DNA from 4 places in the Actinoplanes sp. NPDC004185 genome. Region 3 is predicted to be linked to each of the others. Evidence: riboswitches for the same ligand, from Rfam matches in the RefSeq annotation. Region 3 holds a riboswitch; each other region holds the start of a gene.

Region 1 (5,389 bases), on a different contig from region 3:
ATCATCGGGATGTAGCTGCCCGGGCCGAACTGGGCGGCGTACTGGGCCTGGAGGTCGTCGATGCCCTGCACGGTCGCGCCGGGGCCGCCCTTGGCCAGGATGGACAGCAGGCGAGGGATCTCCAGGCTGAAGAACGGCTCGCCGCCGTCCGGGCCGCCGATGGCGAAGACCGAGAAGGGTGCGCCGGTGGTGGTCGCGTACAGGGCCTCGGCGGCGGCCATCTTCATCGGCTGCACCTCGGTGATGACCTTGCCGAGGTGGTCGCCGGTCAGGGCGGTGAGGGCGCCCCCGGTCAGCGTCAGCCAGGCGCCGAGCCGGGACAGCGTACGGAATGCCGCCTCGCCCCCGGCCCGCAGCCGCCACACGCCGATGGCCAGGAGCAGCGACCCGCCGGCCATGACCGCGCCGGCCAGCGTGTGCGGGAACGCGGCCAGGTTGACCTTGTTGAGCAGCAGCGCGCCGAAGTCGTCGAGGTGGGCCCGCCCGGTCACCGGGTCCAGCGAGTACGCGACCGGGTTCTGCATGAACGAGTTGGCGGCCAGGATGATGAACGCGGACATCACGGTGCCGGCCGCGACGATGACGATGGTGGCGGCGTGCAGCTTGCGCGGGAGCCGGTCCCAGCCGAAGTACCAGAGCGCGAGGAACGTCGCCTCCAGGAAGAAGGCGAGCATGCCCTCGATCGCCAGCGTCGGGCCGAACACGTCGCCGTAGAAGCGGGCGAAGTTGCTCCAGCCCAGGCCGAACTGGAACTCCTGCACCAGCCCGGTGACCACGCCGACCGCGAAGGTGACGATGAGCAGCTTGCCGACGAGCTTGGTGAGCTGCCGGTAGCGGTCCTGGCCGGTGCGCAGCCACGCGAGCTGCAGGCCCGCGGCGGTGCCGGCCAGGCTGATCGACAGCGGCACGAAGAAATAGTGGTAGATCGTCACGACCGCGAACTGCAGCCGGGTCAGCTCGAGCACGTCCACGGATGGCCCCCTCTACGACGTTCCGTAGTAGATACTACGCCTCGTAGTACGACACTGTGCAGTAGAGTGGGTCACATGGCTTTGGGAGACCTCGAACGTGAGGTCATGACGCAGTTGTGGAACGCCGGCGAGCCGCTGACCGTGCGCCAGGTGCACGAACGGCTGAGCGGCGACCGCGAGCTGGCGTACACGACCGTGATGACCGTGCTGGACCGGCTGGCCAAGAAGGGTGTCGTCACCCAGCAGCGCGCCGACCGGGCGTACCGCTATGCCCCCGCGCAGTCGCGCGAGGAGATGACCGCCGCCCTGATGCTCGACGCCCTCAGCGCGGCGCCCGACGGCGTGCGGGACGCGGCCCTGGCCCACTTCGTCGGCCGGATCGACCCGTCGGCCCTGACCGCGGCCATCGAGGCGGCACGCAAGGACCGGGCCTGACGCTGTGACCGCGTTGCTGCTCGGTGCGCTCGGGCTGACCCTGTCGCTCGTGGTGCCGGGCATCCTGGCCGGCGCGCGCTGGCCCGACCGGGCGCCCGCGGCAGCCGTCGCGCTCTGGCAGAGCATCACCCTCACGGGGGTCCTGTGCGCGCTCGGCGTGGTCCTGGCCGGATCGCAGGAGCTGGTCAGTGAGCTGGGCTCCGACCGTCCGGTGGGTGCGGCCGCGCTGATCTTCGCGCTGGCCGTCGCCACGGTGATCATCGTGCGGCTGCTGGTGTCGCTCGTCCGGGTGAGCATCCGGTCCCGGGCCCGCCGGTCCCGGCACCGGCTGCTGGTCGACCTGCTGGACAGCGCCGAGCGCCACGGTGAGCTGCCGGCCGAGGTGCCCGCCGGGCTGCGGGTGCTGGACGGGCCGCTGCCGTTCGCATACTGCCTGCCGGGCCGTTCGCCGCGCGTGGTGCTCAGCGACGGTGCGCTGCGGGTGCTCGACGCCGAGCAGGTCGCCGCGGTGATCGCGCACGAGCAGACCCACCTGCGGCACCGGCACGACGTGGTCATGGAGTCGTTCACCGCGTTCTACCGGGCGGTGCCGCGGCCACTGCGCAGCCGGGCGCCGCTCGACGCCGTACACCTGCTGCTCGAGATGGTCGCCGACGACGCGGCCCGGCGGCGCTGCGGCGCGACGCCGCTGCGCACGGCGTTGGCGCTGCTCAGCGACGCGGTCAGCCCGGACGCCCCGGCGGAGCTCGGCAGCGCGGCGGCGGAGCGCCGGCGCCGGCTCGACCGGCTGAATGTCAGTGATCCGCGCCCGGTCACCGTGGGCCTGAGCCTGGCCGCGGCCACCGGCGCGGTCGGTCTGCTGGTGTTACCCACAGTGATTCTGGTATTGCCGTGGCTGGACCGGGCGCTCTCCGCCTGGCCGCTTTGACGGCTACTTTTCTTACGCTGCGTCAAGCAATGGTCGGCGCAGTGTGTCCTGATACCGCCGGGTTCAATTCGTCGTTGATCGGGAGTACGGTAATGCCCGGCTCGGCAGTCCCCCCTCGTCCCAACCCGGGCGAACTGACGGGCCACCGCCTAATCGTCGCGAGACGAACCGGGGACCCAGGAGTTCTGGGGTTAAGCCACCAGCAGCACGGTGGCCGGGCGCGCTTCCCGCCCGCACCCGTCAGCTAACCCGGTCGGCGGCCGAGGGAAGAAAGGACACTGCACCTACGTGAAACGGATTGAGGCGCGCAGCGCCGCAATTCTGCGCAGCATCGCCTGCGCCGTCGCCGCGGTCGGGATTCTTCTCACTCCCGGGGTGGCGAATGCGACACCGTCCCCGTCGAGCATCGAAAAGCAGATCGACGAGCAGTGGAACAAGCTGGAACCGGTCATCGAGCAGTACAACAACGTGCACAACCAGCTGCTCAAGAACCAGGCCCAGCTCCGGAAGATCGACAAACGGCTCGCACCGCTGGAGCTGGAGGTCGACCTGGCCATGTCGCAGGTGGGCAACATGGCGGGACAGGCCTACATGCAGGGCTCGCCCAGCGCCATGAAGGCCATGGTCGTCAGTGGCTCGCCGACCGGTCTGACCGAGAAGCTCACGTTCCTCGACCAGATCAGCCGGCACCAGCGTGAGTCGGTCTCGGGCGCCGCGAAGCTGCGCGACCAGCTCGCGGGCGACAAGCGCGACCTGGACACCCTGACCAAAGCCGTGGCGGCGCGCGACAAGGCGCTGGCACAGCAGAAGAAGGACATCCAGAAGAAGGTCGACGAGCTGCAGAAGCTGCGGATCAGGGCGTACGGCGCGGCCGGCGTCTCCGACGGCGCGTTCAAGACCGGCCCGTGCCCGGTCGACTACACCGACGACAAGGGCGGCCGGGCGGCGCAGAAGGCGTGCGACCTCATCGGCAAGCCCTACATCTTCGGTGCGGAGGGGCCGGGCGGCTACGACTGCTCCGGCCTGACCAAGGTGGCCTGGGCGGTGGCCGGGGTGCATCTCGAGCACTTCACCGGTGACCAGATCCATGCGGGCCGCGCGGTGAGCCGCAGCCAGCTGCAACCGGGCGACCTGATCTTCTACGGCAGCCCGGTGCACCACGTCGGCATCTATGTCGGCGGCAACACGATGGTGCACGCGCCACACACGGGCGACCACGTCCGCATGGCGTCGATCGATCGCAGCGGAGCCATCACCGGCATCCGCCGCCCGACCGGCTGAGGCCCGCACTCGGAGTTCTCGGCCGGTTTTCGGTTTTCCACCGGTCTGTCGAACGTGCCGTTCCGACAGACCGGTGGGACTCCGGAGCCTCGGCGGCGCTGCATTGACCGACATCGAGCTCTCCTTTCCGCGGCCAGAGTTGGCTACGGTCGGAAGATGTCTCCTGCTGCGGTGATACTGGTCGGTCTCGGTGGCGTCATCATCGGCGTGGCAACGACGTGGTGGTGGGGTGTTCGGCCCGCCAAGCAGGCCCTGGTCACCCTCGACCGATCCCGTGGTGACATCGATGATCAGATGCTGACGCTGCTGGCGTTGACATATGTCGACGCGGACGGAGAGCGCCGCCGATCTTTGCTGCTCGGGCGCATCACTCACGCCTTCGGGCCGGAGACCACGAATCTCGTGTTGGCTCGGGTGCCGCTCCTGCCGCACTGAGGCCGATGTGGTCGATCATCATCCTGCGAGACTGGGGGCATGTTTCCCGGCGCTTTCGTTCGCAACGTCACCGGCAACTGGGGCGACGACGGCCGGCGCTGGCTCGCGCGGCTGCCCGTTCTCGTCGAGGACGTCGCCCGGGAGTGGGGGCTCGCAGTCGGGGCGCCGTACCCGTTGAGTTTCAACTATGTCGCGCCGGCGCGGCGGGCCGACGGGTCGCCGGCCGTGCTCAAGCTCGGCCTGGCCGCCGCCGGCCACGTCGCGCTGGAGGCCGACACGCTCGGCTTCTTCGGCGGCCGGGCCGCGGTCGAGGTGCTGGCCCGCGATGACAACCGGGGCGCGCTGCTGCTGGAGCGGGCCGAGCCCGGCGGGACGCTGCGGGCCCTGGTCCGCGAGCACGACGAGCAGGCCACGGCCGTGCTCGTCGACATGATGCGGCGTCTGCACCGGCCGGCGCCGGAGGGGCTGGTGCTGGAGGAGCTGTCCTCCCGCGTCGCGGCGTTCGACGCGCATCTGGCCCGGTTTCCCGGCGACGACCCGTTGCCGCGGCGCCTGGTCGAGCAGGCCCGGGCGCTCCTGGCCGACTTGTGCGCCTCGGCCTCGCGGCGGGTGGTCCTGCACGGGGATCTGCACCACGAGAACGTGCTGGCCGCGGCCCGGGAGCCGTGGCTGGCGATCGACCCGCACGGCGTCCTCGGTGATCCCGGCTACGAGGTCGGGGCGGTGCTCTACAACCCGTTCGGCGGTGACGAGCCGGTGCTGGAGCTGCTGCCGGCCCGGGTGGAGCAGTTCGCCGACGGCCTCGGCATGCCCGTCGACCGGGTGGTCGCCTGGGGGTTCGTGCAGGCGGTGCTCTCCGAGGTCTGGGACGCCCAGGGCGGCTCCGGCCGGCCCGGTCAGGCGCTGCGGGTGGCGCTCAAGCTGGCGCCGCGCCTCTGAGCAGGCTCAGCAGCCGCACCAGCTCGGCGCGCTCGGCGGCGGTCAGTGGTGCGAGCAGTTCGTCCTGGATGGCCTCGGCCCGTGCCGCCAGCTCGCGGGCGCGTGCCTGGCCGCGGTCGGTGATCGTCACGACGTTGCGGCGCTTGTCGGCCGGGTCCGGGCTGCGCTCGACGTAGCCGTCCGCGGTCAGCTCGTTGAGCACAGCGACCATGTCGCTGAGGTGGATGCGGGTGCGCCGGCCCAGCTCGGCCTGGCTGGCCGGCCCGTCGAGCAGGGTCTCCAGCAGCCGGTAGTGGTAGCCGCGGGCGCCGACCTCGGCGAATCGCTCGGTGACCAGGCGCCCGGCGTGGGCGGCGGTCTGGGTCAGCAGCCAGCTGGGAAGGTGCTCCATGTGCCGACT
Region 2 (5,389 bases), on a different contig from region 3:
GCGCCGCTGCGCCGCTGCGCCGCCGGCCCGTGGTCCCTCGCGTTGGCTTAGGTGTGTTGGGTGTTAGGCCCAGGCCGCTGACCATTGGGTGTCCGGCGTAGGCCGCCGAGTGTTGGGCGCGGGGTCGAGTGCTGGCGTTCGGCGTTGGGCGCCGGGTTTGGCGCGGGCCGCTGGGCACCGGGTGTTGGGCGCGGGCGGTTGGACTTTGGGCCCAGGCGGCTGGCCGCTGGCCGCCTGGGTGTTGGGCGCAGGCCGCTGTGCTCCACACCTCTTTGCTCCGAGCCTCTGTGTCCTGATGTCCCGTGGGGCCGCTGTGCTCTGTCGGGCCGCCGGAATGGCAGCGTTTGTGGCGACGTATGCACTGCCGTCCGTTCAGCTGCGGCGGGGACCACCGCCAAAGGAGAACGGCCCGCCGCGGATGCGGCGGGCCGTTCGTCGTTTCTCCGGTGCGTCGGCTCAGGCGGAAGCGACCGCAGCCGCAGCCGCGGCGTCGCGGCGGGCAGCCAGCCGCCACCGCAGCACGATCGTCGTCGTCAGGCCGATCCCGATCGCCGCCGGCGCCAGGGTCAGCGGGTTCAGCGAGCCCGGCGAGGTCACCGCCGCGCCGATCACCGCGTACGAGACCGCGGACGGCACCGATGCCAGTGTGGTGCCGAGCAGGTAGCGCTTGCGGCACACCGAGGTCGTGCCGTACGCGTACCCGATCAGGCCGAACGGGGCCAGCGGCAGGAAGCGGACCAGCAGCACCGCCGACAGGCCGCGGCGGTTCAGCCAGCCGTCCAGGCGGTCCAGTTTGCCGCCCGCCCGCGCGCCCAGGGCGCCTCGGCCGGCCCAGCGGCCCGCGTAGTAGGTCGCCACCGCGGCGATGATGGCCGCGGCCAGCGCGGTGGCCGCGCCGGTGGCCGGGCCGAGCAGGGCGCCGCAGGCCAGGGTGATGGCGGTACGGGGGACGAGCACCGACAGGAGCAGGCCGCCCACCACCGCGATCGCGACGGCTGCCGCCGGGCCGAGGCCGACGACCGAGTCCGCGATGGCCTGCAACGGCAGGACCGCTGCCGCCACGCCCAGGGCGGCGATGACGGCGGCCAGGATGCCGACGCGGGTGAGCCGGCGCCGCCAGCCGAGCGGGGTCGTCGGGTGCTGCGTGCTGACCTGAGGGTCCGTGGCGGGGGTGGCGATGCCCCGCGGGGCGATCAGGGTGTCAGTCATGCAGGCGTACCCCTAAGGTCTCGTCGTCCAGGTCTGGTGATCGGCGCCTGTGGTGCTCAGGCGGCGCCTGCCGCGGCGAGCCGCTCGCCTCTGAGCCGGTCGGCCCAGGTGTCGTCGAGCGCTTGAAGACTATCCGCGCCGATCGCCCAGCGCAGTAGCAGATCGGCTATCGCTGGGTTGCGGGCCAGCGCCGGGCCGTGCGCGTAGGTGCCGAGGATCTTGCCGTGCCAGGCGCCCTCGGTCTGGCCGTCGTTGCCGATGCCGGCGGTCACCCGGGCCAGGGGTGCCACTCCGGGACCCAGGTGGGTCCGGCCGCCGTGGTTCTCGAATCCGGTCAACGGGGGCAACCCTAGCCGGGGATCGATGTCGCCGCGAACCTCGCCCACCGCGCGTGTCTCGCCCCGGTCCGAGCTCAGGTCGAGCAGGTCCAGGCCGGCGCACTTGGCGCCCTTGGCGAAGAACGAGCTGCCGAACAGCTGGTAGCCGGCGCACACGGCGAGCACGGCCGCGCCCTGGTGGACGGCCCGGTGCAGGCCGCCGTCGGCGATCAGGCGCTGGGCGGCCAGGGCCTGCGGGCCGTCCTCGCCGCCGCCGATCAGGTAGATGTCGGCGGTGGTGGGCATGGCCTGGTCCGAGCGGACCTCGTACGTCTCCACCGGGATGCCTCGCAGCGCCGCGCGGCGCCCCAGGATCAGCAGATTCCCCCGATCGCCGTACGTCGACAGCAGGTCCGGGTAGATCCAGACGATCCGCAGAGTGCTCTCAGTTGACACGGTCCAACTCCGCTCGGATGTCCTGGAACGCCGTGTAGTTGGCGATCACTTCGAGGCGACCGGGCGGGCTGGCCTGCACCGCCTCGTCGAAGGTATGCACGTGCCGGAAGGCGACATCGTTCACTTCCAGCCGGACCGCCAGGTCGTAGGCCCGGTCGCCGGTGATCAGCACCTGCCGGCCGCGCAGCGGGGAGAAGTCGACGTCGTAGAGCCAGGACGTGTCGAAGCCGTCGGGGTCGCGGGCGTTGATCGACAGCAGGGTGGGGGCCACCTCGGCCATGTCGAACGCCTCGAGCCAGCTGGCCGGGTTCTTGGCCAGCAGCAGCCGGATGTTGCGGCCGTCGCGTTCGACCTGGGCGTAGCGGCCCGCCACCGAGGCGACGCCGGCCAGCCGGGGGACGGCCTCTATCGGGCGGACGCCGAACTCGGCGGCCACGGCCAGCGCGGTGGCGGCGTTGCCCAGGTTGACGTGCCCGGGCAGCTGGAGCTTGACCAGGTGCCAGTCGCCGCGGGGGTCGATGACGCCGTCGTCCTCGACGGTCCACTGGGCCTGCGGGCGGCGCAGCGGGCACCCGGTGCAGCGCCAGTCGCCGTTGGCGCGTTCGATCGGCGAGCCGCACTCCGGGCAGACGAACGAGTCGTCGTGCCAGCGCTGGCCGGCGCTGAACCAGACGACGTGCGCGGTGTTGACCGCCGCCCAGACCACCATCGGGTCGTCGGCGTTGGCGACCACGTGCACGTCGGGGTGGGCGGCCAGGGCGGTCCGCCACATCTGGGCCATCATGGCGACTTCCTTGGCCCGGTCGAGCTGGTCGCGCGAGAGGTTGAGCAGGGCCACCACCCGCGGGGTGGTCTCGTCGATGACCCGGGCCAGGTAGTGCTCGTCGACCTCGAGCACCGCGAACGGGGTGGCACCGGCCTTGGCCAGGGCCGAGGTGTGCCCGGTGGGCATGTTGGCACCGAAGGAGTTGGTGGCGACCGGGCCCAGTACGCCGAGGGCGGCCGCGGTGAACCGGGTCGTGGTCGTCTTGCCGTTGGTGCCCGAGACCAGCGCGATCGCGCGACCGGCGGCGAGGTTCTTCAGCAGGTCGGGATCGATCTTGAGACCGATCCACCCGCCGATCACCGAGCCGTCGCCGCGGCCGGCCGCCCGTGAGAGCGCCGCAGCGGTTCGCGACACGGAGGTCGCGACCTTGGCCCGTAGGGGCATCTTCCCGTCCGTCACGGCGACGAGGGTACCGGAAACGGACACTACGTCGAGTGGCCCCGGGGTCCGTCCGGGGGTGTCCGCCGCCGGGCCACCCCATCGGCCGAACGGATGATCTCCACTACGTCGCCTGTCGCCGAGTTTGCGCCGGTGGGGGCGTTTACGGTCACATTCTCCCGACCTCGGTCCGGCCCATGATCGACCTCGGTGGGGCTTTTTATGTGTTGTGTTTCACCCGTAACCTTCGACCGAAAGTGATCGCCTCATCACAAGGTGCACTGGCATTTGTCACGCGGAGGTCACAAACCGGACACCGTTTTCTATGCCAAGTACGGAGAGTAGCGAGCCGTAGCCCTGCAGTCCGGACGGAAATCGGGTAGCAAGGGTGAGCCGGTGAGCGCCCGCTCGCCGCTCGCACCGCACCGGACCACGCCGAGCCCTGCCCCGGTCCGAGCGGCGCGACCACAGGAACGCGAACGACAACACAGGCATACGGGGGCAGGGACGGGGGACCCAGATTCGGTCCACGGGGTACGCGCCACTCGCGGCGTACCACCGGGACCTTGGGGTGAAGCCACCAGCGGTGGCCGGGCAACCTTCCCGCCCGAACCCGACAGCTAACCTCGCAGGCGTGCCGGAGGGATCTCTCTACCGTGCACGAAAGCACCTCGCACCGGCGTCGTCGTACCACTGGCGCCGGTCCCGTCGCTCTGTCTCTGGGTCTCTGCCTCGGTGCCAGCCAGTTGGTCGCCACCGCACCGGCAACCGCCGCTCCCGCTCCCGTCACCGCGGCTGCGGCGGCGACAGTGAAGCCCAAGGCGAAGACCTCGTACAGCAGGAAGTCGATCGGCTGGGGCTCCACGGTCAAGGTGACCACCAAGCTGATCGACCCGAAGACCGGCAAGGCCGTCACCGGTGGCCGGGTCCGGCTCCAGATCAGGTCCAAGGCCGGCAAGGCGTGGAAGACCTATCAGACGAAGTCGGTCAACTCCAAGGGCGCGGTGTCGTTCTGGAGCAAGCCCTCGACGTCGGCGTACTACCGCACCCTGTTCGCCGGCACCAAGGGCTACAAGTCGGTCGCCACGCCGTCGACCCGGATCACCGTCAAGGCCAGTGGGGCCAAGATTCTGGCCGAGGCCAAGAAGCACAAGGGCAAGCGGTACAAGTTCGGCGCGTCGGGCCCCAGCCGATTCGACTGCTCCGGCTACACGATGTACGTCTACCGCAAGGCCGCCGGCAAGAAGCTGCCGCACAAGGCCAACTCGCAGCAGAAGTCCGGCAAGTCGGTCAGTAAGGGCAACAAGAAGGCCGGCGACCTCCTGGTCTTCCGCTCCGGCTCGTACGGCACCCACGTCGCCATCTACGCGGGCGGCGGCTACATGTGGGCTGCGCCGCACACCGGTGACAAGGTCAAGAAGCAGAAGATCTACGGCAAGAACTACGTCGTGCGCCGCCTCGTCTGAGTTCGGCTCAGCGGTACGGTCACGACAGCACCTGGTAAAAGCAGTACGACAGTTCAGTGGGGCGCGACCCGGTACGGGTCGCGCCCCACTGTCATGTCCGCTCCCTTTTCTCCTCCACTTTCCTCCCCGATGGGGTGCCGAAGGGCAGCCGGGCCTTCCCGAACGCCCGAATTCGGGGGACTTTCATGCCCGGGTGGGCGGCATGTCGGAAAGTGGACCATGGCGCGGCCCGCCCGGCCCTCCACTTCCACTCCACCGGCTCTGACGTGCGGATACATCCGCGAATCGGCTTCGCGGAAGCCGTCATTCTGGTTGCGAGTGGAGGGAAGTGGAGTAGAGTGGAGCGCAGTGGCAGGGCCTGAGGAGGAGCTGAATCCGAGGGGATTTGCCGGCCCAGACGACAGGTGATCCGCACAGAGCTGGCTCTGCGGCGGCGCCCGGGGCAGGGGGGTTGGGCCGATGTTCCTCGGCACGCACACCCCGCGCCTGGACGACAAGGGCCGACTGATCCTTCCGGCGAAGTTCCGCGACGAGTTGGCGGGAGGTGTCGTGATCACCAAGGGGCAGGAGCGTTGCCTGTACGTCTTCCCGATGCCGGAGTTCCAGCGGATCGCCGACCAGCTGCGCGAACAGCCGGTCACCCACAAGGCCGCCCGGGCCTACAGCCGGGTGTTCTTCGCCAGTGCGCACGACGAGATCCCCGACAAGCAGGGCCGGGTCACCATCCCGGCACATCT
Region 3 (5,389 bases):
TCGGCGTCGAGTTCACCGGCGGCCGCATGGTCGAGTACGCCACCAGCCGGCCGCTGTCGACCGACGCGGCCCGGGTGGCCGTGCAGGCCGCGGGGGTCGACCGGGCCGTGGTCACCCAGGTCGGCCCGGGCAACGTCTCGGTGCGGGCGGGTGCCTTCGACGACGCCACCGAGCAACGCGTACGCGCCTCGCTCGGCACGGCCGGCGGCGGGGACGTCCAGCAGCTGCGGGACGACAAGGTCGGGCCCAACCTCGGCGCCGAGCTGAGAGACAAGGCGCTGCTCGCGGTGGCGATCGCTCTCGGCGCGCAGCTGGCGTACCTGTCGGTGCGGTTCCAGTGGCGCTGGAGCGCGGCGGCGGTGCTGGCGATGGTCCACGACGTGGTCATCCTGGTCGGGGTCTTCGCCTGGCTCGGCAAACCCGTCGACGGGGTGTTCCTGGCCGCGGTGCTGACCGTGGTCGGCTACTCGGTCAACGACTCGGTCGTGGTCTTCGACCGGATCCGGGAACTGGTCCACGGCCAGCGCAGGATCAGCCCCAGGCTGCGGGTGCCGTTCGCGCGGCTGGCCAACACGGCCTGCCTGCAGACGGTCCCGCGTACGGTCAACACCGGCCTGGGAGCGGTGTTCATCCTGACCGCCCTGGCCACCCTGGGCGGGGCGTCACTGGTGGACTTCGCGGTGGCGTTGCTGGTGGGGATTCTGGTGGGCACGTACTCGTCGGTGTTCCTGGCCACGCCGCTGGCGATCACCTTCCGGTCCCGCTGAGCCGCGGGCAGCGGGGTGTGCGCCGCGGTGCGCTCACCCCGCTGCCTCCTGCGCCAGGCCGGCCCTGACCCACGCCCCCGCTGACCGGCACCGGGAACGGTGGTGGCCGCGGCCCTAGATCACCCGGCGCCGTACCCGCCAGGCCACCACGCCGATCAGGACCGCCGCGACGGTGATGAACAGGGCCGCCTCGATGATCTGGAACGTCCAGAACCGCTCGGCCGGGTGGTAGACCCCGAACTGCTGGATGCCCCGGGCGTGCAGGAACTGGTTGAGGTTGGTGCCGGCCCGGTTGGCGGCGGCCTCCAGCTCGTCGTACTCCGTCCAGCTCAGCCTGCGCCCGGTGGCGTCCGCGTAGCCGCGTTCGATCGTCCAGTCAGCGAGGCGGGGACCGGGCCCCGGCTGGTTCGGCGAGCCGCCGACGGGGACCGGCTCCATGGTGGTGAGTGGTGTGGCGTACGCCGGACGGGCCACCAGCGCCACCGACATCCGGACGGCGAGGAACGCCCCGAACGCGACGCCGAAGGCGGGCAGACTGCGCCGCAGGATCGCCCCGGCGGCGGTGGCGGCGGCGAACGCGAACAGCGCGTACGCCACCGGCACAAAGCCTTCCAGGTCGAAGGCGTCGTACTGGAACCGTCCTTCCCACGCGTCGAACGGCTGACGGAACCAGGTGAGCACCGCGGTGAACACCCCGGTGAGCGCGACGGTGACGCCGGCCAGGGCCGCGAGCTTGGCCGCCAGCCAGCGCATCCGCGGCACGGCCTGCGTCCAGGCGAGCTGCCAGGTGCCGTCCTCCAGTTCGCGGGCGAGCAACGGTGCACCGAGGAACGCACCGATGACGACGGGGACCAGGTAGAAGGCCGCCAGGAGGTTCTCGACGTAGCCGTACCCCTCGTCGAGCCGGCGGAAGGAGGCCGCGCAGGCGTCGCTGACACCGCCCGCTCCCGCACACCGGGCGGGACCGCCGGGGAACAGGTCGTGAGCGTGCGTCCCGAGCACGAGCAGGGCGATGCCGAACATGCCGACGAGCAGACCCAGGACGCAGACCTCGGTCCGGTGCTGGCGCCAGATCAACCACGTCATGCTGGGCCCACCTTTCGCCGCTCGGTGCGGGCGGTCATGCGGCCACCCCCGGCGTGACCGCGGCGCCCGGCCCGGACGGCCGGCGCAGATACGCCAGCACCAGGTCCTCGAGCGCGACCGGCTGGGCCTGCCACCCGGGCGCGGCCGGGATCCCGCCGTCGCGTACCAGCAGGGTCGTGTGCCGGTCGCTGTGGACGGCCTCCACGACGGCGCCGGACCGGTCGAGGTCATGGTCCGTGCGCGGGCCGATGAGCAGCCGGTGCTCGGCGAGGAGGGTGTCGATGTCACCGGTGAGCGTGACCCTGCCCTGGTTGAGCACGATCAGGTGGTCGCAGACGCGTTCCAGCTCGTGCACGACGTGAGAAGAGAACAGGACGGTGACGCCGCCTTCGGCCACCGCGCCCATGAGGACCTGGAGGAACTCGTGCCGGGCCAGCGGGTCGAGGCTGGCCACCGGCTCGTCGAGGACCAGCAGGTCCGGCCGCTTCGCCAGGGCCAGGGCCAGCGCCACCTGGGCCTGCTGGCCGCCGGACAGCGTGCCGGCCCGGCGGTCGAGCGGGATGCCCAGCTTCACCAGCCGGCGCTCGGCCAGCCCCTGGTCGAACCGCAGGTTGCAGGCCCGGCCGAAATGGAGCATCTCGGCGACGGTGAAGCGCTTGTACAGCGGGTGGTCCTGGGCCAGGAAGCCGACCCGGGACAGAGTCTGAAGGGTGCTGGCGGTGACGTCGTGGCCGAGGACCTCCACCGTGCCGGTGCTCGGGGCCAGCAACCCGACGGCCAGGCGCAGCAGCGTGGTCTTGCCCGCGCCGTTCGGCCCGACCAGGGCGATGACGCCGCCCGCCGGCAGGGCCAGGGTGCAGTCGCGCAGCGCCCAGCCCTTCCGGTATCGCTTGCCCACAGCGTCGGTGCGCAGCGCGAACTCGGTTGCGGTCACGCCACTTCCTCGTTCCTCGTCTGCTGATGGACGGAAGCGAAGAGCGCGTTGACCGCCTGCTCGTCGAGGCCGGCCGCGTAGGCGCGGCGGAGCCAGGTCGCCAGGCCGCGGTGCAGCGACGTGTACGTCGACGGCGGCATCGCGGCCGACTGCTGCTCGTCGACGAACGTGCCCTGGCCGGGCCGGCCGGTGACCAGCTTCTCCTGCTCCATCTGCCGGTACGCCTTGGCGACGGTGTTCGGATTGATCGCCAGGTCCTCGACCACCTCGCGGATGAGCGGGAGGCGGTCACCGGGCTGCAGGAAGCCCAGCAGCACCGCCTGGCGGACCTGCTGGACGAGCTGCAGGTACGGCGGCACGCCGGAGCGGGTGTCGAGCCGGAAGACGAACACGGAGTCCCCTTACTGCTTTACTAGGAACATAGTAAAGCAGTAAGGGGACGGTCAAGAGACCGTGAGGCCCGGCTGCCCCACGGGGGTAAGGCAGCCGGGCCGGCTCATCACAGCGACAGACGCTGACCGGGGAAGATCAGGTTGGGGTTGCCGCCGAGCTGTGCGCGGTTGAGCTGGTACAGCGAGCGCCAGCCGCCCTTGACGTGCTGGGCCGCCGCGATCTTGGCGAGCGTGTCGCCGGACTTCACGGTGTAGTGCCGGCCGGTGGCCTTGACCGAGGAGTGCCTGGTCACCGCCGACTTCTTGTGGGTGGCCGACTTCTTGTGGGTGGTGGTGCGCGACGCCGTGGCCTTCTTGCCGGCCGACGACGAACCGCCGGTGTTCTTGGCCTTGTAGGACTTCGTCGAGCCGGCCTTCTTGCCGCACACCGGCCACGCGCCGATGCCCTGGCCGTCGAGCACCTTCTCGGCGATGCGGATCTGCTCCGCGCGGCTCGCCTTGTTGGCGGTGCTCGCGTACTTGCCGCCGCCGTACGCCTTCCACGTGCTGCGGCTGAACTGCAGGCCGCCGTAGTAGCCGTTGCCGGTGTTGATGCTCCAGTTGCCACCGGACTCGCACTGCGCGACCGCGTCCCAGTTGACGCCGGACTGCGCCGCGGCCGGGGAGGCCGGGCCCAGCAGGGCGACGGTGCCCGCGGCGCCGGCCACGACCAGACCGAGGGCGCGCAGGGACTGCTTGTGGATCTGTGCCATTGAATGAACCTCCACGCCTGCGAGGTCAGCTGTCGGGTTCGGGCTGAGGTTGCCCGGCCGCTGTGGTGCCGCGGCTTCACCCCGAGGCGCGCTGGGCGCGCCGGAGAACCTGTGGGTCCCCCGCTCCATGCCTGAGTTGGTGTCCCAGCCCGGTCGGCGGCAGGACTCGGCGTTACCGACCGCGGGGCCCGCGTCAGCGGACCGGCCGACCGTAACCACGTTCCCCGGCGCGGGGCCAACCTCCGGGGCCTAACGTGACGTTGTTCTCAGCTTTTGCCCTCTTTTGATCTTGGCCAGAATCGGGGCAAAGCCGGTCGATGTCACCGGCCGTACTCCTCGGGGCCGCGGGTGAGGACGTACCAGCCGTCACGGTCGAAGCCGGCGAAGCGCAACCGGTCGGCGAGCAGGGTGCTCAGCGTCTCCCGTACGGCGACCCGCCAGTCCTTGGCCGCGCCCGGAGCCCGGCGGCGCAGGGTCTCGATGTCCTCCGGGACGGCCACCACCACGGTCTGCCCCCGGAACGAGCCCGGCACCGGCCCGCCGGTGCCCGAGCGGCGCAGCGCCACGGTGGCGGTCGCCGGCCGGACGCAGCGCACCGGCTTGCCCGCGCTGGCGGAGACGACGGCCGGGGCGGCGAGATCCCACCGCACCATCAACCGGTCGCTGTCGTCGTCGCTGTTGATCCGGTCGTGCATCGGGCCGTAGAAGTTCGCCAGATACTCGGTCGGGATCGCGCCCAGCTTGGCCAGGTTGAAGTAGGCGTTGCGGGCCACCAGCGGGTCGAAGGTCCAGCTGATCGTGCTGATGCCGCGTTGCAGCGCCCAGACCCGCTGGTGCTGCTTGAGCGCGAAGCCGACGCTGCGCCCGGCCGCGGTGGCGGACACCCCGGCGATGTGACTGTGCAGCTCCCGCTCGCCCGGGGCGGCGAAGAAGGCCACCGCGGCCCCGACCAGGGTGCCGCCGTCGAAGGCACCGGCCACGTAGTTGCCCGACTTCGCCAGCGCGCGCAGCAGCTCGGTGCTCAGCAGCGGGCCGCTCGCGTCGTCCTGCCAGATGCCGGCCAGCATCCGGTCCAGCGTGGTCAGCTCGGCCAGGCTGCTCACCGGGCGGACCAGCACCCGGGCGGCCCGCGCGGCCACCGTGGCCGCCTCCATCGCCGCCACGATCACCCTGCTCACGACGGCGGCTCCGGAGCGGACACGTTGGCGGCCGGGCCGGCGGCCAGGGTCGCGAGATCCATGTGTGCTCACCTTCGGCGGTGACGGGTGTGCTCAGCGTAGGCCTCGGCCGGGCCCGCCGGGGGGCGTCCGAACCCGGAGGTCTACCCGTCTTGACCAGCCTTTCCCCCGAAGGTCCAGAAAGGGTGGACATCAAGTGATCTCTTGCCGGCGGCCTCGCGTATCTTGACGTACCGGTCGGCACCCCCGTGGCCACCGGCCTTTCCCACGGCAGGACGAC
Region 4 (5,389 bases), on a different contig from region 3:
GGCCACATCGGCATCCGGGGAAACCTGGACGAGGGCGAGCCGCACGGCCTGCCCGGCACCTACCTCAACTCGTTCTACGAGCTGCGGCCGCTGCCGTACGCCGAGGCGGGTTACGGGTTCCCCGAGTCGGGCCAGACGATGGTCAACGTCACCAACGCCAAGCTCATGCGGCTGCTCGTCGACGACGAACCGTTCGACGTGCGCTACGGCGAGCTGCGCTCCCACGAGCGCACGCTGGACCTGCGCGCGGGCACCCTCGAGCGGATCGTGGAGTGGGTCTCACCCTCCGGTCAGGCGATCCGGGTGCGCACCGTACGCATGGTGTCGTTCACCCACCGCGCCATCGTCGCCTTCCTGTACGAGGTCGAGCCGCTGGACGCCTCCGCCCGGCTGATCCTGCAGTCCGAGCTGGTGGCCAACGAGCAGCTCCCGGCGACCAGCAAGGACCCGCGGGTGGCGGCGGTGCTGGATCACCCGCTGCAGGCCGAGGAGATGCTGGAGCAGCGCACCGGTGGCCTGCTCGTGCACCGCACCAAGGCCAGTGACCTGCGGATGGCCGCGGCGATGGAGCACCTGGTGGAGACGCCGGGCAAGCACGCGGTGACCACCGAGGGCCACCCGGACTGGCTGCGCACCACGGTCGCCTGCAAGCTCGAGCCGGGACAGAAGCTGCGGGTCGTCAAGATCGCCGCGTACGGCTGGTCGAGCAACCGCTCGCTGCCCGCCGTGCGTGACCAGGTGGGTGCGGCTCTGGCCAGCGCCCGGCTGGACGGCTGGGAGGGCCTGGTCGAGGCGCAGCGGGAATACCTGGACGCGTTCTGGGACCACTCCGACGTCAAGGTCGAGGGTGACCCGGAGGTGCAGCAGGCCGTCCGCTTCGGCCTCTTCCACACCCTGCAGGCCGGCGCCCGGGCCGAGCAGCGCCCGGTCGGCTCCAAGGGTCTCACCGGCCCCGGTTACGACGGTCACACGTTCTGGGACGCCGAGACCTTCGTGCTGCCGGCCCTGACGTACACGCAGCCGTCCGCGGCGGCCGACGTGCTGCGCTGGCGGCACTCCACACTGGATCTTGCCCGGGAGCGTGCGCAGACCCTCGGCCTGCAGGGCGCGGCCTTCCCGTGGCGCACGATCCGCGGGCAGGAGTGCTCGGCGTACTGGCCGGCCGGCACCGCCGGGTTCCACATCGGAGCGGACATCGCCGACGCCGTGCGGCGCTACGTCTCGGCGACGGGCGACTTCGAATTCGAACGCGACTACGGCCTGGAGCTGCTCGTCGAGACCGCCCGGCTGTGGCGCTCGCTCGGGCATCACGACCGGCACGGCCGCTTCCACATCGACGGCGTCACCGGTCCGGACGAGTACACGGCCGTGGTCGACGACAACGTCTACACCAACCTGATGGCGCAGCAGAACATGTTCGCCGCGGCGGACGCGGCCAAGCGGCACCCGGAGCTCGCCCGCAAGCTGGGCGTGGACGACGAGGAGTCGGCGTCGTGGCGGGACGCGGCGGCTTCCGTGCACATCCCGTACGACCGGGAGCTCGGCGTGCACCAGCAGTCGGAGGGCTTCACCCGGCTGGCGGAGTGGGACTTCGACAACACCCCGCCCGAGGCGTACCCGCTGCTGCTGAACTACCCGTACTTCGACCTGTACCGCAAGCAGGTGGTCAAGCAGGCCGACCTGGTCATGGCGATGTACCTGCGAGGTGATGCCTTCACCCCGGAGGAGAAGGCGCGCAACTTCGCGTACTACGACGCCCGTACCGTGCGGGACTCGTCGCTGTCGGCCTGCATCCAGGCCGTCATGGCCGCCGAGGTGGGCTTCCTGGAGCTGGCCCACGACTACCTGGGCGAGGCCGCCCTGATGGACCTGCACGACCTGCACCAGAACGCCCGGGACGGCGTGCACGTGGCATCCCTGGCCGGTTCCTGGATCGCCCTGGTGGCGGGCCTGGGCGGCATGCGTGACTTCAACGGGCAGCTCTCCTTCGCGCCCCGGCTGCCGAGCCGGATCAACGCGCTGGAGTTCTCGCTGCTCTGGCGTGGCCTGCGGCTGCGGGTGGAGGTCACCGCCGACGAGGTGACCTACTCGCTGCGCAACGGCGGTGGGTCGGCGCGTCTGGACCTGCTGCACCACGGCAAGGAGGTCACCATCACCCAGGTGAAGCCGGTCGTGCTGCCGATCCCGCCGGCGCCGCCGACGGGACCCGCGCCCAGCCAGCCGGCCGGTCGGGCCCCGGTGCGCCGGGCCACCGGCGTCTGATCCTGCCACGAAGAAGCCCCCGTCCTCCGCGAGGAGGACGGGGGCTTCTCTGCGCTCACCGCGCTAAAGCATCGAGACGTGTACGTGGTCCGTGTGGTCACTGGGGCCGTGGTACGTCTTCCAGCCCGTGGCCGGGAACCAGATCTGTTTGTTCCAGATGACGTAGAGGATGCCGAGCCGGTCGGCGTTGCGCACCAGGAAGGCCATCAGGTTGTTGCCGTACTCCCGGGTGTCCTGGTTGTGCCAGGGTGAGAAGCCGCTCTTCTGCAGGGACCAGTCGCAGGCACGGCCCTTGGGATGCTCGAACGGACCGCCGTTGCGGTGACAACCGACGAACCGGTTGAACTTCGCCTTCTTCACTTCCTTGTACATGTGGAAGGTCCGCGCGGTGATGCAGCCGCCCGTGGTCGGGTCGTCGACGTTGCAGGACTCCGGGCCGAACTCGCCGTCGGAGTTGCGCGGTGCGGGCGCGGCGATCTTGGACTTGACGTCCACGAAGCCACCGGTGACCGACGTGCCGCCGACCTGGGCCAGCGCCTTCTCGGCCGACTCCTTCTGCTTCTCCATCAGCGCGAGGTTCTGCTTCTGCGCCTTGACCTCCTGGTCCAGGCGCGTCTTGTTGGCGGTCACCTCGTCGATGGCCTGGTCCAGCTCGCGCAGTTTGCCGTCGTTGAGGGCGTTGATCTCCTCCAGGGAGACCGCTTTCTTGAGGAAGCCGTCCGGGCTGCTGGTGTTGAGCAGGAAGCCCATGGTCGAGATGCCGCCGGTGCGGTACTGCTGAGCGGCGACCGCGCCCACCTCGGGCAGCAGCAGGTCGCGCTTCGCCTCGGCGTTCTTGACCTTCAGGGCCAGACCGAGCTGGGTCTTGGTCGACTTGGCAACGGCCGACTTCGCCGCCAGATAACGCCGGCCGGTGGAGTCCAGCACGTCGTTCAGCATCGGGTTGTCGTCGCCGTCGTCGGCGGTGGAGTTGGTGCCGTCCGGACCGGCGTTCGCCGGGGATGCGGGCACGAGCATCATCGTGACCGCGGCGAGCGGTGCCAGGGCGAGGATCAGCCACCGGCGGGGTCTTGCCGTCATTCAGAATCCTTCCGCGTGACCACCGGCCGGGTTAGCTGACGGGTTCGGGACGGAAGCGATCCCTACCACTGACTCGTGGATTCACCCCGGTAGTTCTGTGGTTCCCCGGCTCATCTTGCGACGATTAGATGGTGGGCTGCCGGCGCCTTGGGGGCAGCGCCTTCTGGCAGTGACCGGCGGCCAGCTTACCTGACAACGCCCGAACTGGCAGTGCTGCCGCGAACGGCAAAAGGGTTACCGGGCAACGACTTTCCGTCACCGATCAATGAAATGACGCAGGTCATAGCCCGTAACGACGCATTAATGTGAGTCGTTGCATTCTTTCCGCCGTCCCTCACCTTGTGTGCACGATCGATTGCGCTCGGTGTGACGACTGTCGATTCCTAGCATTGCTGGGTAGTGTTCGTCACGGTCTCAGCGCAGACCGCCGCCTAATCGCCGCACGGCGAGCCGGGGAACCACTCGAGTAATGGGGTGAATCCGATCCGCGCACCCCCGCGCGATCGGTAGGGATCGCTTCCGTCCCGAACCCGTCAGCTAACTCGGTCGGCGGCCGACGGAAGGAATGTCCGTGAGGTTCAACCCTGTCCGCCGGCGATTAGCGACCGTCCTCGCGGTCCTCGTCGCCACCTCGGGGCTGGCGCTCGCCGCCCCGACCTCCGCCTCCGCCGCACCCCGACCCTTCGCCGCGCCGGGCGACTCGGGCGACGACGGCGAGGGCGGTTCGAAGTCCCTCATCAAGCAGCTCGAGGCGGCGTCCAAGGGCTTCGTCGAGGCCAAGGAGGCGCTGGACCGCTCCAAGAAGCGCCAGCAGGAGCTGTCCGCCAAGCTCAAGGAGCTCGACACCCAGCTCGGCCCCAAGCAGGCGGCGCTGGACGAGATCGTCCAGCGGGCGTACCGCACCGGGCGGCTCGGGCCGATGACGGCGATGATCACCGCCGACTCCACCGGCAGCATGCTGGACCGCGCCCAGACCCTGGAGACCATCGCCGTCAAGCAGGACCGCGCGGTGCGTGACCTGAAGGACAGCCGGGACCAGCAGGCGCAGGCCAAGACGGCGATCGACACCGCCGTCCGCGATCAGCAGCGCCAGCTCACCGTCATGGCCAAGCGCAAGAACCAGGCCGAGTCCGCGCTGAAGGCCGCCAATGCCGCCAACGGGACGAGCGACTCCTCGTCGTCCGGTGGCGGTTCCTCCAGCGGTGGTGGCAGCAGCTCACTGGCCGCGGCCGCACCGCGCAACTCCGACGGCTCACTGCCGGACGAGTCGTGCAGCGTCAACGACCCGACCACGACCGGCTGCATCACGCCGCGCACCCTGCACGCGATGCAGGAGGCGAAGAAGGACGGTTTCAACCACTTCATCGCCTGCTTCCGCCACCAGAACAGCGGTGAACACCCGAAGGGCCGGGCCTGCGACTGGGCGGCCGACAAGGGCGGCTTCGGCGGCGACGCGACCGGGGCCAGCAAGGACTACGGCAACCGGCTGGCGAACTACTTCATCCACAACGCAAGCCGGCTCGGGATCCTCTACGTCATCTGGTACCGGCGGATCTGGCTGCCCAGCAGCGGCTGGAAGTCGTACTCCGGTGCCGGCGGCGACCCGTCGAGCGATCACACCAACCACGTGCACATGTCGATGCGCTGACTCCAGGGGGTGCGGGGCCTACCGCTTGACGTAGGCCTCGTACTCCTTCAGCACGTCGTCGGTCGGGCCGTCGGCGCGGATCAGGCCCGACTCCAGCCAGATGGCCCGCTCGCAGGTGTCGCGGATCGACTGCTCGCTGTGGCTCACCAGGAAGACGGTGCCGGCCTGCGCGCGCAGATCGCGGACCCGCTGCTCGCTGCGCCGGCGGAACTTCGCGTCACCGGTGGCCAGCGCCTCGTCGATGAGCAGCACGTCGTGCTGCTTGGCGGCCGCGATGGCGAACCGCAACCGGGCCCCCATGCCGGACGAGTACGTCCGCATCGGCAGCGAGCTGAAGTCACCGCGCTCGTTGATGCCGGAGAAGTCGATGATGTCCTGGGTCTTGCTCTTGACCTCGGC

What was found. A riboswitch is a leader RNA that binds a small molecule or an ion and turns the genes downstream of it on or off. The one in region 3 is predicted to bind cyclic di-AMP.
Region 1: linked by a shared signal. The riboswitch ahead of ACWEOZ_RS16635 (C40 family peptidase) and the one ahead of ACWEOZ_RS05215 (transglycosylase family protein) in region 3 are both predicted to bind cyclic di-AMP.
Region 2: linked by a shared signal. The riboswitch ahead of ACWEOZ_RS19255 (C40 family peptidase) and the one ahead of ACWEOZ_RS05215 (transglycosylase family protein) in region 3 are both predicted to bind cyclic di-AMP.
Region 4: linked by a shared signal. The riboswitch ahead of ACWEOZ_RS03375 (coiled-coil domain-containing protein) and the one ahead of ACWEOZ_RS05215 (transglycosylase family protein) in region 3 are both predicted to bind cyclic di-AMP.

Annotation. Positions count from the first base shown of each region.
Region 1 is NZ_JBSGFR010000014.1:75,539-80,927, reverse strand. Features, by position in the region: gene ACWEOZ_RS16650 (cytochrome ubiquinol oxidase subunit I) at 1-971, opposite strand, end outside; gene ACWEOZ_RS16645 (BlaI/MecI/CopY family transcriptional regulator) at 1,047-1,406, shown strand; gene ACWEOZ_RS16640 (M56 family metallopeptidase) at 1,411-2,334, shown strand; cyclic di-AMP (ydaO/yuaA leader) riboswitch at 2,471-2,608, shown strand; gene ACWEOZ_RS16635 (C40 family peptidase) at 2,623-3,615, shown strand; gene ACWEOZ_RS16630 (hypothetical protein) at 3,772-4,050, shown strand; gene ACWEOZ_RS16625 (aminoglycoside phosphotransferase family protein) at 4,090-4,989, shown strand; gene ACWEOZ_RS16620 (MarR family winged helix-turn-helix transcriptional regulator) at 4,967-5,380, opposite strand.
Region 2 is NZ_JBSGFR010000017.1:97,405-102,793, reverse strand. Features, by position in the region: gene ACWEOZ_RS19270 (TVP38/TMEM64 family protein) at 457-1,209, opposite strand; gene ACWEOZ_RS19265 (type 1 glutamine amidotransferase) at 1,266-1,982, opposite strand; gene ACWEOZ_RS19260 (Mur ligase family protein) at 1,972-3,192, opposite strand; cyclic di-AMP (ydaO/yuaA leader) riboswitch at 3,695-3,815, shown strand; gene ACWEOZ_RS19255 (C40 family peptidase) at 3,996-4,652, shown strand; gene mraZ (division/cell wall cluster transcriptional repressor MraZ) at 5,112-5,389, shown strand, end outside.
Region 3 is NZ_JBSGFR010000003.1:258,070-263,458, forward strand. Features, by position in the region: gene secD (protein translocase subunit SecD) at 1-767, shown strand, start outside; gene ACWEOZ_RS05200 (ABC transporter permease subunit) at 882-1,853, opposite strand; gene ACWEOZ_RS05205 (ABC transporter ATP-binding protein) at 1,888-2,787, opposite strand; gene ACWEOZ_RS05210 (GntR family transcriptional regulator) at 2,784-3,179, opposite strand; gene ACWEOZ_RS05215 (transglycosylase family protein) at 3,287-3,931, opposite strand; cyclic di-AMP (ydaO/yuaA leader) riboswitch at 3,931-4,083, opposite strand; gene ACWEOZ_RS05220 (GNAT family N-acetyltransferase) at 4,252-5,109, opposite strand.
Region 4 is NZ_JBSGFR010000002.1:262,710-268,098, forward strand. Features, by position in the region: gene ACWEOZ_RS03370 (glycoside hydrolase family 65 protein) at 1-2,262, shown strand, start outside; gene ACWEOZ_RS03375 (coiled-coil domain-containing protein) at 2,326-3,342, opposite strand; cyclic di-AMP (ydaO/yuaA leader) riboswitch at 3,348-3,483, opposite strand; cyclic di-AMP (ydaO/yuaA leader) riboswitch at 3,761-3,910, shown strand; gene ACWEOZ_RS03380 (coiled-coil domain-containing protein) at 3,908-4,990, shown strand; gene ACWEOZ_RS03385 (ABC transporter ATP-binding protein) at 5,009-5,389, opposite strand, start outside.